Regions from separate parts of the Streptomyces sp. NPDC056883 genome, predicted to be linked through region 1. Evidence: riboswitches for the same ligand, from Rfam matches in the RefSeq annotation. Region 1 holds a riboswitch; the other holds the start of a gene.
What was found. Region 1 has a riboswitch for cobalamin ahead of metE (5-methyltetrahydropteroyltriglutamate--homocysteine S-methyltransferase). Riboswitches for the same ligand answer to the same signal wherever they lie in the genome.

Region 1 (7,146 bases):
GTCGGCCGCTTCACCGGCCGAGGGGACGCGGGGAGAGTGGATGTCCCAGACTCCCGGCCCGACCTCGCGCGGGTAGCCCGCGCCGGCGAGCTCGTCGGCGACCTGCATGTGGGAGCGGGCCGCCTCCAGGCTGATGACGTCGGCGTCGAGGTGCTCGATGGCCTCGACGATGTCCCCGAACTCCGCGTAGCACATGTGGGTGTGGATCTGGGTGTCCGGCCGGACGCCGCTGGTGGTGAGGCGGAAGGATTCCGTGGCCCACGCCAGGTAGTCGGCGTGGTCGGCGGCGCGCAGCGGCAGCGTCTCGCGCAGGGCGGGCTCGTCGACCTGGATGACGGACGTACCGGCCGCTTCCAGGTCGTCGACCTCGTCGCGCAGGGCGAGTCCGACCTGGCGCGCGGTCTCGCCGAGGGGCTGGTCGTCGCGTACGAAGGACCAGGCGAGCATGGTGACCGGGCCGGTGAGCATGCCCTTGACCGGCTTGGCCGTCTGTGCCTGGGCGTACGTGGTCCAGCGGACGGTCATCGGGTCGGGACGGGAGACGTCCCCGGCGAGGACCGGCGGGCGGACGTAGCGGGTGCCGTAGGACTGGACCCAGCCGTGCTGCGTGGCGAGGTATCCGGTGAGCTGCTCGGCGAAGTACTGGACCATGTCGTTGCGTTCGGGTTCGCCGTGCACGAGCACGTCGAGGCCCGTCTTCTCCTGGAAGGAGACGACCTCGCGGATCTCGGCCCGGATGCGTTCCTCGTAGGCCGCCGTGTCGATGCGTCCGGCGCGCAGGTCGGCGCGGGCGGTGCGCAGCTCCGTGGTCTGCGGGAAGGAGCCGATGGTGGTGGTGGGAAGCAGCGGCAGGCCGAGGTGGGCGCGCTGGGCCGCGGCCCGTTCGGCGTAGGGCTGGGCGCGGTGGACGTCGGCCTCGGTGATCGCTGCGGTGCGGGCGCGGACGGCCGGGTCGTGGGTGATCGGGGAGGCGGTACGGGAGGCCAGGTCGGCTCGGTTCGCGGCGAGTTCGGCGGCGATCGCGTCCGTGCCCCCGGCCAGTCCGCGGGCCAGCGTGCTGATCTCGCTGGCCTTCTGGCGGGCGAAGGCGAGCCAGCGCCGGATCTGCGGCTCGGTGTCCCGCTCGGCGTCGGCGTCGATCGGGACGTGCAGCAGGGAGCAGGAGGCGGCCACGTCGACCCGGTCGGCGAGGCCGAGCAGGGTGCCGAGGGTGGTCAGCGACTTCTGGTGGTCGTTGATCCAGATGTTGCGGCCGTTGACCACGCCGGCGACCAGACGCTTGCCGGGGATGCCGCCGACGGCGGCGAGGTCGTCGAGGTTGGCCGCGGCCCGGTCGGTGAAGTCGAGGGCGAGTCCCTCCACGGGCGCCTTCGCCAGGACGGGCAGGGCGTCGCCGAGCCGGTCGAAGTAGGAGGCCACGAGCAGCTTGGGGCGCTCGGTCAGGCGGCCGAGCTCGCGGTAGGCGCGGGCCGCCGCGTTCAGTTCGGCCGGTGTGCGGTCCTGGACCAGGGCCGGTTCGTCGAGCTGGACCCATGCGGCGCCCGCCGCGCGCAGGTCCGCGAGGACCCGGGCGTAGACGGGGAGCAGCCGGTCGAGCAGGGTGAGCGGTTCGAAGTCGGCGGCCACGCCGGGTGCGGGCTTGGCGAGGAGGAGGTAGGTCACCGGTCCGACCAGGACCGGGCGGGCCGTGTGGCCGAGGGCCAGGGCTTCCTTCAACTCGGCTACCTGCCGGGCGGGTTCGGCGGTGAAGACGGTGTCGGGCCCGAGTTCGGGGACCAGGTAGTGGTAGTTGGTGTCGAACCACTTGGTCATTTCCAGCGGGGCCACGTCCTGGGTGCCGCGGGCCATCGCGAAGTAGCCGTCCAGGGCGTCCGCCGCGACGGCGGAGCGGTGGCGGTCGGGGATGGCGCCGACCATGACCGTGGTGTCCAGGACGTGGTCGTAGTACGAGAAGTCGCCGGTCGGAACCTCGGTGATGCCGGCCCCGGCGAGCTGGGCCCAGTTGGTCCGGCGCAGGTCGCGGGCCGTGGCGCGGAGGGCTTCGGCGGTGACGCGGCCCTTCCAGTAGCCCTCGACGGCCTTCTTCAGTTCCCGGTTCTGTCCCTGGCGGGGGTAGCCGTACACGGTGGCCCGTACGGGCGCGGCTGCGGACTCGGTGGTCACGGAACTCTCCTTCGCGAGCGTGTCTCCATGAACCCGGTGACGGGTCGCGGAGGCGAAGGGTGCCGGAACGGGCGGACCGCCGGGGTCGCGTACGGCTGGGGTACGCGACGGGAGGATCCGCCTGAGGTGCACGCCGACCCGCCCACGAGGTCACCGGGAAACCGTGCGCGGTCGATCGCTCACGGGCAACGGGCAGGTCTTCGGACTCGCGGGCTCGCCTGCCGGTCTCCCGGCGGACTCCTAATGGCCGTCGCTTCCCAGGACCGGTTCCGGTCCCAGTGCGTATGACGGCGGTCGTTCCCGCTCACCGCTGCGGGGCAGTCCCGGATTCCCACCGGGTTCCCTCTTACGACGCATCCCGCCTGGCGAACGGGGGCGAACCAGCTGCGAGGCCCACAGTAGGGCGGGGGGCCGCGAAATGAACACGACTTCCCACATGTCGGACGGTGAAATGAGACACGACGGATCTCGGACGGTGCTTTCCGGCCGCCGGACTACTTCTCCCGCTCGTGGTACGTCTTGCGGGTGTGTTCCGTGTGCGCGCGCATGATCGCCGTCGCGGCCTGCCCGTCACCATCCGCGATCGCCGCGATCAACCGGCGGTGCTCGACCCAGGACTGGTGGCCGCGCTGGCGGGCGACAGGGGTGTAGTACCAGCGGACGCGCCGGTCCACCTGTCCGGCCAGCTCGGCGAGGACGGCGTTGCCCGCGAGCTCCATGATCTTCGCGTGGAGCCGGGCGTTCGTCGCGACGGCGGTGTCCACGTCGTCGGCGGCGACGGCCCGCTCCCCCTGCGCGCACAGCTCTTCGAGCGCGGCGACGGCCTCGGCGCCTGCGTGGGCGGCGGCCAGCCGGGCGGCTTCGGCCTCCAGCAGCGTGCGGACCGTGAGGAGCTGGTCCGCCTCCTCCTCGGTCGGCTCGTGCACGAACGCCCCCTGGGCGGGCCGCAGATCGACCCATCCCTCGGTGCTCAGGCGCTGCAGCGCCTCCCGTACCGGCTGCCGGGACACCCCGAGGTGTCCGGCGAGTTCGCTCTCGACGAGGTGCTGCCCCGGCTGGAGGGCGCGGGTGGTGATGAGCTCCAACAGGGCCCCGTAGACGCGGTCACGCAGCGGGCCGGGCCGCTCCAGCTTGGGCACCGTCCCCTGCGGCAGTCCTGTCGACAACATCACGGTCCCCTCCTGGGCAGCGCCGGTCGCTGCGTCGCGAAACCTCATGATGGATTGTCTTTCGCCTACAGTCTACGGCGCACCGTGCCGACCACCCCCGGACGGCCAACTCCCCCTCCCCCGGCCTGCGTCAGCCCTTGCCGCCCAGGATTCCATCCTGTAGACAATATTTCGTCGACAACGTTCGGCAGTTCCTCGGTACCCTCGACCGAACGGAGTGCCACATAGTGAAAGTCGCAGTTCTGGGCGCCGGTGCGATCGGCGCCTACGTCGGCGCCGCGCTGCACCGAGCAGGCGCCGATGTGCACCTCGTCGCCCGTGGACCCCATCTGGCGGCCCTGCGGGAGCACGGGGTCCGGGTGCTCAGCCCCCGCGGGGACTTCACCGCCCGCGCCCACGCCACCGACGACCCGGCCGCGATCGGTCCCGTCGACTACGTCTTCCTCGGGCTCAAGGCCAACTCGTACGCGGCGTGCGGGCCGCTCATCGAGCCGCTGCTGCACGGGGGCACCGCCGTGATCGCCGCCCAGAACGGCATCCCCTGGTGGTACTTCCACCGGCACGGCGGACCGTACGAGGGCCACCGGATCGAGAGCGTGGATCCCGGCGGCGCGGTCAGCGCCGTCCTCGCGCCCGAACGGGCCATCGGCTGCGTGGTCTACGCGGCGACCGAGCTGGCGGGTCCGGGGGTCGTGCGCCACCTCGAAGGCACCCGCTTCTCCATCGGCGAGCCCGACCGGTCCCTCTCCGAGCGCTGCCTGGCGTTCAGCGAGGCCATGCAGGAGGGCGGCCTCAAGTGCCCGGTCGAACAGGACCTGCGCAACGACATCTGGCTCAAGCTGCTCGGCAACATCTCCTTCAACCCGATCAGCGCGCTGTCCCGGGCCACGATGCGGGAGATGTGCCTGCACGGCGGTACGCGCAAGGTCATCGAGATCATGATGACGGAGACCCTCGCGGTCGCCGAGGCCCTCGGCTGCAAGGTCGGGGTCTCCATCGAACGCCGGCTGGCCGGCGCGGAGCGCGTCGGCGACCACCGGACCTCCACCCTCCAGGACCTGGAGCGCGGCAAACCGCTCGAACTCGACGTGCTGCTGGCGGCCGTGGTGGAGCTGGCGGAGATCACCGGGGTCCCGGTGCAGACGCTGCGGACCGTCCACGCCATCTCGGACCTGCTCGCGCTGCGGACCGCGGCATGACCCCGCCCCCGGCGGGCTGACCGCCGTGGGACGGGTCACGGAACGACGCAAGGTGCTCCGCATCCGGGAGGGCGCGGTCTCCACCCGGCCCGACACCCTGGTCGCCGAGGAACCCATGGAGATCCGGCTCAACGGCAGGGCCCTCGCCATCACGATGCGCACCCCGGGCGACGACTTCGCCCTGGCGGCCGGATTCCTCGTCAGCGAAGGGGTGTTGGGCAGCGCCGAGGAGCTGCGGAACATCGTGTACTGCGCGGGAGCCACGGCCGGCGGAGCCAACACGTACAACGTCGTCGACGTCCGGACGGCTCCCGGCCTCGTGCTGCCCGAGATCACGCTCGAACGCAACGTGTACACGACCTCGTCCTGCGGCCTGTGCGGCAAGGCGAGCCTGGACGCGGTCCGCACGACGGCCCGCTGGCCGATCCACGACACTCCCCCGGTCCGGCTGGATCCCGGACTGCTCGCCCGTCTCCCCGACCGGCTACGGGCCGCGCAGCAGGTCTTCGACCGGACCGGGGGGCTCCACGCGGCCGCGCTGTTCACCGAGGACGGCGAACTCGTCGACGTCCGCGAGGACGTGGGCCGGCACAACGCGGTCGACAAACTGGTCGGCCGCGCCCTGCGCGGCGGCATGCTGCCGCTGTCGCGGACCGTGCTGCTGGTCTCGGGGCGGGCTTCCTTCGAACTGGCGCAGAAGGCCGTGATGGCGGGCATTCCGGTGCTCGCCGCGGTGTCGGCCCCGTCCTCCCTCGCGGTCGACCTGGCCGCTGAGACGGGCCTGACCCTCGTGGGCTTCCTTCGCGGCGCCTCCATGAACGTGTACGCGGGCGAGCACCGCATCGCCCTGCGGGCCGAGGCCTCCCGGGGCTGACCCGCTCCCCCGCGGCACGGCGGCGGGGTCTCCACCGGCGGGGAGCGCCCCCTGCGCCGGAGAGGCCCCGCCTCAGCCATGCCCGCCCGGGCGCCGGACCGCCCTGGCGTCAGACCGCCCCGAGGAAATGAGGAGACATGACGGAGCTCGATCCCGAAGTCGTGCTGGGCATCGCCGCCCGGGCACCCGACGGCCTGGTGATCGTCGACCGCGCAGGGCTGATCCGCTACTGGAACCGGGGCGCGGAGCGCATCTTCGGGTACTCCGCGGCGGAGGTCGCCGGGCGCAGCCTGGACCTGATCATCCCCGAGAAGCACCGCAAGCGTCACGGGGACGGCTTCGTGAGCGCGATGGCGCAGGGGGCGAGCAGGTACGGGGAGGCCGATCTGCTGGCGGTGCCCGCCGTGGGCGCGGACGGCCGCAGGCTCGCCATCGAGTTCAGCGTGGTGCTGCTGACCGGTCCCGACGGCGCAGCCACCCACTGCGGCGCGGTCATCCGGGACGTCACCGCGCGACGGGCCCGGGAGAAGGCCCGGATGCGGCGCGAGGCGGCCGGCGACGCCTCCGGTGGGTCCCCGCCGGCCTGACCCCGCCGGCCTGAGCCCACCGCACACGGCCGGGTGCCCTGCACGCGAGGACCGCGTGCAGGGCACCTGGGTTTCCGGGGACGGGGGTCAGGCGACGACCCGGCCCTCGTGGAGCCTGCGGATGGCGTCCGCGTCGTAGCCGAGGTCGGCGAGCACCTCGTCGGTGTGCTCGCCGAGCAGCGGCGCGCCCTCGATCTCGGGCGTGAAGCCGGAGAACTTGATCGGGCTGCCCACCGTCAGGTAGGTGCCGCGCTCCTTCTGCTCGACCTCGACGATCGTGCCGCTCTTGCGCATGTCGGGGTCGGCGGCGAGCTCCTTCATGCTGAGCACGGGTGCGCAGGGCACCTCGAAGGTGCGCAGGATGTCGACCGCCTCGTACTTGGTCTTGTCCGCCAGCCACTTCTCGATCTCGCCGAAGATGTCCATGATGTGCGGCTGGCGGGCCGTGGCGGTGGTGTACTGCGGGTCCTGGGTCCACTCGGGCTTGCCTATGGCCTGGCAGGTGCGCGCCCAGTTCTGTTCCTGGATCGTGAAGTAGATGTAGGCGTTGGGGTCGTTCTCCCAGCCCTTGCACTTCAAGATCCAGCCCGGCTGGCCGCCGCCTCCGGCGTTGCCGCCGCGGGGAACCGCGTCGCCGAACTCGCCGTTCGGGTACTGCGGGTACTCCTCCAGGTAGCCGGTCTTCTCCAGGCGCTGCTGGTCGCGGAGCTTGACCCGGGTCAGGTTGAGCACGGCGTCCTGCATGGACACCGACACCTTCTGGCCGAGGCCCGTCGCGTTGCGCTGGATGATCGCGGTGAGCAGGCCGATCAGCAGGTGCATGCCGCTGTTGCTGTCGCCGAGGGCGGAGCCGCTGATGGTGGGCGGGCCGTCCCAGAAGCCGGTGGTGGACGCGGCGCCGCCGGCGGCCTGGGCCACGTTCTCGTAGACCTTGAGGTCGTTCCACTTCGAGTCGTCGTTGAAGCCCTTGACGGAACCGAAGATGAGCCGCGGGTTGAGCGCGTGGATCCGGTCCCAGCCGAGGCCCATGCGGTCCATCGCGCCCGGTGCGAAGTTCTCGACGAGGATGTCCGCCTCGCGGATCATCTTCTCCATGACCTCCTTGCCCTCGGGCGACTTGGTGTTGATGGCCAGCGAACGCTTGTTGCTGTTCA
Region 2 (7,146 bases), on a different contig from region 1:
GGGGCGTTGCAGGGTGCTGAGGCGGTGGCAGACGGTCTCGTAACCGATCCCGAAGTGGTCCGTGAGCCGCTCGATGTCGTAGCGGAACTCCTCCGACGCGGTGTGGAACGCCGTGTACGGGAGGATCAGGGCGGCGGCGAAGTAGTTCGCGATGCCGATCCGTGCCAGGGCGTGCGTGGGGGAACCAGGGGCGAAATCCTCGGTGGCCAGCCGGTCGAGTTCGTCCCCGTACTCGATCAGCGCGAGCTGGGTGGCCATGCGGAAGGCCTGCTGGCCCGGCCGGAGCCGGTTCGACAGGTGCAGGACCCGGGCGGTGCCGTCGTAGTGGTGCAGCCGGTCGCAGTCCGCGGAGATGCGGATCCCGTGGCGGTCGGCGAGTCGCAGGGTCAGTGCGCGGACGACGTCCCCGGGGCGGATGCCGATCGCGCGGGCCAGCTCCTCGGCGGCGAGATCGGTGTCGTGGAGGTAGTTCTGCCGCCGGTAGAAGAACTCGCGGATCTCCTCATGGGGCGAACGCGGGGCCACCGCCACCGCATCGCGGCCGTCGGCGGCGTCGGCGAGCCGCTCGGCCAGCAGCTGGCTCCGGCGCCCCAGGTCCAGCAGCACCGAGGCCACCGCCGGCATCCGGGTGGCCAGCTCCGCCAGATCGGACGGGGACACACGGGCCTCGGCCACCTGCTCGGCGAGGGCCTCGCGCAGGTCGGCCACCATGCGGCTGGTGTCACGCTCCGAAAAGAAGCCGGGGTCCACCCCGAACGCCTCGGTCAGCCGCAGCAACACCGGGACGGTGAGCGGGCGAGAGTCGTGCTCCATCTGGTTGAGGTAACTCGGTGAAATGCCGAGGACCCGGGCAAGGTCCGCCTGGGTCATGCGGCGCTCCTCGCGCAGCCTGCGGAGCCGCGCCCCCGCGTACGTCTTGCTCACCGGACTCCTCCACCGTCGGACGGGCACCGTCAGCATAGGGGGACTCAGCCCGCCCCGAGGCTTCGCAAGCTTGGCAAAACCGGCCTTGAAGATTCGCAAACCTTGGCAGCCGTACCACCTTGATGGCACCCAGTGCCAATGCCAGAGTCGGTCCTGCGGCCAGCCGGACCGGTAGCCGGGACGGACCCCAAATCCCCGATTCATGCCCTGATTTCGGCGATTCGATCGGCCCGCTTCCGGCGGATCGGCAGCATTGCTCAGCTCCGCCCCTTCAGGCGGGTCCGGCGGCCGCATCTCCTCATCAGGCACGTAGTGCCAGTGCTCGGGCTTCCACTCGGCGCATTGGCAGAACAAGCGACGGACGGAAACGGTGACGGTCATGGCAGAGGCGAACACGACGGCGGCGGCCGAGCAGCTGAAGCAGCGGTGGGCGAACGACCCGCGGTGGGCGGGCATCGAGCGGACGTACACCGCACAGGACGTGGTCCGGCTGGCCGGCAGCGTCCGCGAGGAGCACACCCTGGCCCGCCGAGGCGCAGAGCGCCTGTGGCGACAGCTCCACGAACAGGACTACATCCACGCGCTGGGCGCCCTGACCGGCGGCCAGGCGGTCCAGCAGGTGCGGGCCGGGCTACAGGCGATCTACCTGTCCGGCTGGCAGGTCGCGGCCGACGCGAACCAGGCCGGGCACACCTACCCGGACCAGAGCCTGTATCCGGTCAACTCCGTTCCCCAGGTGGTCCGTCGGATCAACAACGCGCTGCTGCGCGCCGACCAGATCGCCACCGCCGAGGGCGGCGCCGACACCACGGACTGGCTGGCGCCGATCGTCGCGGACGCCGAGGCCGGCTTCGGCGGACCACTGAACGCCTTCGAGCTGACGAAGGCGATGATCGCGGCCGGCGCCGCGGGCATCCACTACGAGGACCAGCTCGCCTCGGAAAAGAAGTGCGGCCACCTCGGAGGCAAGGTCCTCGTCCCCACCTCGCAGCACATCCGCACCCTGAACGCGGCCCGCCTCGCCGCCGACATCGCCGACACACCGACCCTGATCATCGCCCGAACCGATGCCCTGGCAGCGAACCTGATCACCAGCGACGTCGACGAGCGCGACGCCCGGTTCGTGACGGGCGAGCGCACCGCGGAGGGCTTCCACCGCGTGCGCAACGGCATGGCCCCGGTGATCGCCCGCGGTCTCGCCTACGCCCCGTACGCCGACCTCATCTGGGTCGAGACCGGCACCCCGGACCTCGCCCAGGCCCGCGAGTTCGCCGAGGCGATCCACGCGCAGTACCCCGACCGGATGCTTGCCTACAACTGCTCGCCGTCCTTCAACTGGAAGGCGGCGCTGGACGACGACCAGATCGCCAAGTTCCAGCGCGAGCTGGGCGCGATGGGCTACCGCTTCCAGTTCATCACCCTGGCCGGCTTCCACTCCCTCAACCACGGCATGTTCGACCTGGCCCGTGGCTACGCCGAACACGGCATGACCGCGTACGTGGACCTCCAGGAGCGCGAGTTCGCCGCGCAGGCGCAGGGCTTCACCGCGGTCAGGCACCAACGCGAGGTCGGCACCGGCTACTTCGACCTCGTCTCCACCGCCGTCAACCCGGCCTCCTCCACCACCGCACTCGCCGGCTCCACCGAGGAAGAGCAGTTCCACTAGGAATCCCCTCGCCCCCGGCCGGCCCGCGTCCTGCCACCTGCCGTCCGACGGTGCCCGAGGCTCCTCCCCGCCTCGGGCGCCCGCCGCCCCACGCCGAGGAGAAGATCCGCATGTCACTCAAGCCCCTGCTCAGCAGCGTCCAGATCCTCGGTGTGCCGGGTGAACGCCACGAGGAGATCCTGACGCCCCCGGCCCTGGAGTTCATCGGCCGGCTCGACGCGGCGTTCGCCGAGCGCCGCCTGGGCATCCTCAAGGAGCGGCGCCGCCGCTCCGCCCACCTCGCCGACGGCAAGCAGCTCGCCTTCCCGCTCGCCACCCGACCCGTCCGCGACGACCCCCACTGGCGGGTCGCACCTCAGGGCCCCGGGCTCACCGACCGCCGGGTGGAGATCACCGGGCCGCCCGAACGACGCATGACGGTCAACGCCCTCAACTCCGGCGCCCGGGTGTGGATGGCGGACTTCGAAGACGCCACCGCGCCCACCTGGGACAACGTCATAGGCGGCCAGCTGAACCTGCTCGACGCCATCGAGCGCCGCATCGACTTCACCACCGCAGAAGGCAAGGAGTACCGCCTCGGCGAGAACCTCGCCACGATCATGGTCCGCCCGCGCGGCTGGCACCTCACCGAGGAGCACCTGGAGATCGACGGCCGCCCCGTGTCGGCGTCGCTCGTCGACTTCGGCCTGTACTTCTTCCACTGCGCACAGCGGCAGATCGACGCCGGGCACGGCCCCTACTTCTACCTCCCCAAGCTGGAGAACGCGTACGAGGCACGGCTGTGGAACGACGTCTTCGTCCTCGCACAGGACCTGCTCGGCATTCCGCGCGGCACCGTCCGGGCCACCGTCCTGATCGAGACGATCACGGCCGCCTTCGAGATGGAGGAGATCCTCTACGAACTGCGCGAGCACAGCGCGGGACTGAACGCGGGCCGCTGGGACTACCTCTTCAGCCTCATCAAGACCTTCGGCCACCGCACCGACTTCCAGCTTCCCGACCGGGCGGCCGTCACCATGACGGCCCCCTTCATGCGCGCCTACACGGAGCTGCTCGTCCGGACCTGCCACCGGCGCGGCGCCCACGCCATCGGCGGCATGGCCGCCCATGTCCCGAGCAAGGACACCGAAGCGGACTCCGCCGCGTGCGCGAAGGTGCGCCTCGACAAGGAGCGGGAGGCCGAGGACGGCTTCGACGGCTCCTGGGTCGCCCACCCCGGACTCGTCCCCGTCTGCCACGAGGTCTTCGACAACCTCCTGGGGGACCGGCCGAACCAACTGGACCGGACGCGTGAGGACGTCGACGTGGCGGCCGCCGACCTCCTGTCCGTCCGCCGGATCGCCGCCCCGCCGACCTCGGAGGGCATCCGCTCCAACGTGGCAGTGGCACTGCGGTACTTCGACGCCTGGCTGCGCGGCAGCGGAGCCGTGGCCCTGTACGGCCTGATGGAGGACGCCGCGACCGCCGAGATCGCGCGTGTCCAGATCTGGCAGTGGCTCCGCCACGACCGGGTGGACCGGGGGACGGTCACCGACCTCCTCGACGCCGAATGCGCGGCTCTGGAGGCCGAGGACCCACAGGCCCTCGCCCTCGAAGCCAGGGAGATCTTCGTGGACACCGCCCTCTCGGTGCAGCTCCCCGCCTTCTTCACCCCCGAGGCCTACACCCGCCACCTCGTCCGCCGCGCCCCCTGGCCGCGCAGGTGACCGCGTGAGCGCCCCCGTACAGCCGGAGCGGATCCTGCGGGTCGGGGTCGTCGGCGGTGGCCGGATGGGAGCCGGAATCGCCGAGGTGTGCGCCCGCGCCGGAGTGGACACCGTAGTCGCCTGGATACGGTCGAGGCCATCGCGGAATCGCTGTACGAGGAGTTCAAGGAACCGCTGTACGCCCCGCCCCCGCTGCTCCGGCGGATGGTGCAGGCGAGGCTGCTGGGCCGCAAGAGCGGCCGCGGGTTCCACACGTACGGCCGGGTCTGAGGGGCCCGGCAGGCCTCCGGCCATGAGGGTGCGCCGGAGGTGCCCGAGGGCGGTGGGGGTGTGGCGAGTGGTGTCGCCGCGCCCCCACCGTGCAAGGCGCTTCTCGCGGCGCTGCTGCGCCTGCTAGAAGGCGGTCCAGGTGTAGGCGACCTGGTCGCCGGCCTTCAGCTTGAACTGGCAGCCGCCGACCGGGGTCGCAGTGCCGTTGACGGAGATGCTCCAGTAGGCGGCGCCGCCTCCGCCTACGCTCTTGATCGTGTCGACGGAGAAGTCGTCGAACGAGGCGTACCAGGTCCCGTCCCACGTGAAGTGCTTCTTCTTGGCGGCGTCGTCGAGTGCGGCCGTCGGTGTGGGCACGGCGCTCGGGTTGGCACCACCGTTCGTACCGTCGCACTTGTGCGTCCCGCCGGCGATGGTGGTCACGTCGTGCCCCTTGGTCTTTATCTTCCCCTTGAACAGCAGGCCGTTGGGGCCCTGCACGGTGAGGCTGACCTTGACCGGGGCATTCGTGTTCGGTGCCGGCTTGGCGTGGGCGACGGCGGGCGCGGTGGCGAGCGCGAGTCCCAGGGCGGCCGTCGTGACGAGGGTGCGACGGACGAGGTTCGGGCGCATGGGTTGCCTTTCGGGCAGAGCGGCCGCAGCAGGGCCCCTCCGCTGCGGCATCGCCCGGCAGCACCGGTCCCCGGTGCGGCGGGAGCAGGCTGTGGCGAGTCGGCGACTCAAGGCTCCGCGCTGCAGTCCGTGACAGTGGGAGTCGGTGCGAGCCGTATGGCGGGCTATCCGACTCGGGGCGCGGATGCGCCCCACACGGTTGCAGGTCAGCGCCGGATTCACACCGGCTTCCCCCTGGCCACACGGCGATTCAGTTGTCACCCGGTCCGACCGGGCACACGCATCGTACGGTCGCCGCCACGTGGTGACCAGTGGCACCTTCCGGTGTGCGCCGAAGCCGGGTCTGGTTCTCCGCCATGCCAAGCCGACCCGGCCTTGAGGTGTCAGGCGCCGCGCGTGCCGAAGAAGGCGCGGACGTCGGCCACGAACGCCTCCGGCTGCTCCAGCGAGAGGAAGTTGCCGCCGCGTTCGAGCTCGGTCCAGTGGGTGATGTTGTGGTCTCGCTCGGCGAAGCGGCGGATGGCGATGTCGGTGTGCAGGGCGACGGCGACGCCGGTCGGGACGGTGCCGCGGGCCTTCGGGGCCCAGGCGCTCGGGTCGTGGCCCGCCTCGTAGTACAAGTTCGCCGAGGAGCCCGCCGTGCCGCTGAACCAGTAGACACTGATGTTGGTCAGCAGGCGGTCGCGCCCCACGGCATCTTCGGGAAGCTCGGCGGCGGGGTCCGTCCACTCCTTGAACTTCTCGGTGATCCAAGCGAGTTGGCCGACCGGCGAGTCGTGCAGTCCGTAGGCGAGGGTCTGCGGACGGGTGGACTGGATGGCGTTGAAGCCCATCTTGTCCTGCTGGAAATCCTCCAGCCGCGCCAGCCGCTCCTGCTCGGACGCGGTCAGCCCCTCGAACTCGGCAGGATCCCCGGAGGGGAAGGTGACCAGGCCGTTGACGTGAATGCCGACGACCGCGTCGGGCGCCTGCCGCCCCATCTCGGCAGCGATCCAGGCTCCACCGCCTGTTCCCTGGACGCCGTACGTGCCGTAGCCGAGCCGCCCCATCAGCTCGACGAACGCCCCCGCGATGCGACCGGTGTTCCAGCCGGCCTCGCCGAGCGGACCGGAGAAGCCGGTGCCGGGCGTGGACGTCACCACGACGTGGAAGTCCTCCGCCAGCGGCCGGATGACCTCGACGAACTGCACGAACGAGCAGGGCCAGTCGTGCAGCAGGAGCAGCGGCACCGCCGCCGGGTTCTGCGAACGGACGTGCAGGAAGTGGATGTTCTGGCCGTCGATCTCGGTGGTGAACTGCGGGAACTCATTGAGCTCCGCCTCGGCCTTGCGCCAGTCGAAACCGTCGGCCCAGTACGCGGCCAGGGCCTTGAGGTAGTCGGTGGGCACACCCCGGCTCCAGCCGGCGCCGGGGATCTCGCCGCTCCAGCGGGTACGTGCCAGCCGCCCCCGCAGGTCGTCGAGCTCCTCCTGCGGGACGTCGATGCGGAACGGCTTGATCCGGGCGTCGGTGTTGCTCTTGTTCTCCATGAGTACGACAGTATTCTGAATATAGGCACGATACGTTCCTAATAGCGCGACAGGCTTGTCCTCATGCTTGATACATCCGCACGGTTGCTGCGCCTCCTCTCCCTTCTGCAGACCCCGAGGGCCTGGCCGGGATCCGAACTGGCCGAGCGCCTCGGGGTGAGCGGCCGCACCGTCCGCAACGACATCGACCGACTGCGCGAGCTCGGCTACCCCGTGGACGCCACACGGGGAACCACCGGCGGCTACCGGCTCGGCGCCGGGGCGGCGATGCCTCCGCTGCTCCTCGACGACGAGGAGGCCGTCGCGGTGACGGTCGCGCTGCGCACCGCCGCGCAGGGCGTCGTCCCCGGCACCGAGGAGATCTCCCTGCGGACGCTCGCCAAGCTGGAGCAGGTGCTGCCCTCCCGGCTGCGCCGCCGGGTGCGGACCCTCATGACAT

Region 2: it holds a riboswitch for cobalamin, as region 1 does, so the genes downstream of both, ACFRU2_RS02830 (DUF4430 domain-containing protein) here and metE (5-methyltetrahydropteroyltriglutamate--homocysteine S-methyltransferase) in region 1, are expected to answer to the same signal.

What each region holds. Positions count from the first base shown of each region.
Region 1 covers NZ_JBHUBS010000002.1:67,938-75,083, reverse strand. The annotation lists gene metE (5-methyltetrahydropteroyltriglutamate--homocysteine S-methyltransferase) at 1-2,163, opposite strand, end outside; cobalamin riboswitch at 2,337-2,563, opposite strand; gene ACFRU2_RS05680 (GntR family transcriptional regulator) at 2,658-3,332, opposite strand; gene ACFRU2_RS05675 (2-dehydropantoate 2-reductase) at 3,560-4,531, shown strand; gene fdhD (formate dehydrogenase accessory sulfurtransferase FdhD) at 4,557-5,405, shown strand; gene ACFRU2_RS05665 (PAS domain-containing protein) at 5,543-5,992, shown strand; gene frc (formyl-CoA transferase) at 6,080-7,146, opposite strand, start outside.
Region 2 covers NZ_JBHUBS010000001.1:597,827-604,972, forward strand. The annotation lists gene ACFRU2_RS02810 (short-chain fatty acyl-CoA regulator family protein) at 1-924, opposite strand, end outside; gene aceA (isocitrate lyase) at 1,304-2,590, shown strand; gene aceB (malate synthase A) at 2,701-4,296, shown strand; partial or broken gene ACFRU2_RS02825 (3-hydroxyacyl-CoA dehydrogenase family protein) at 4,417-4,566, shown strand; gene ACFRU2_RS02830 (DUF4430 domain-containing protein) at 4,690-5,178, opposite strand; cobalamin riboswitch at 5,319-5,458, opposite strand; gene ACFRU2_RS02835 (epoxide hydrolase family protein) at 5,562-6,707, opposite strand; gene ACFRU2_RS02840 (helix-turn-helix transcriptional regulator) at 6,771-7,146, shown strand, end outside.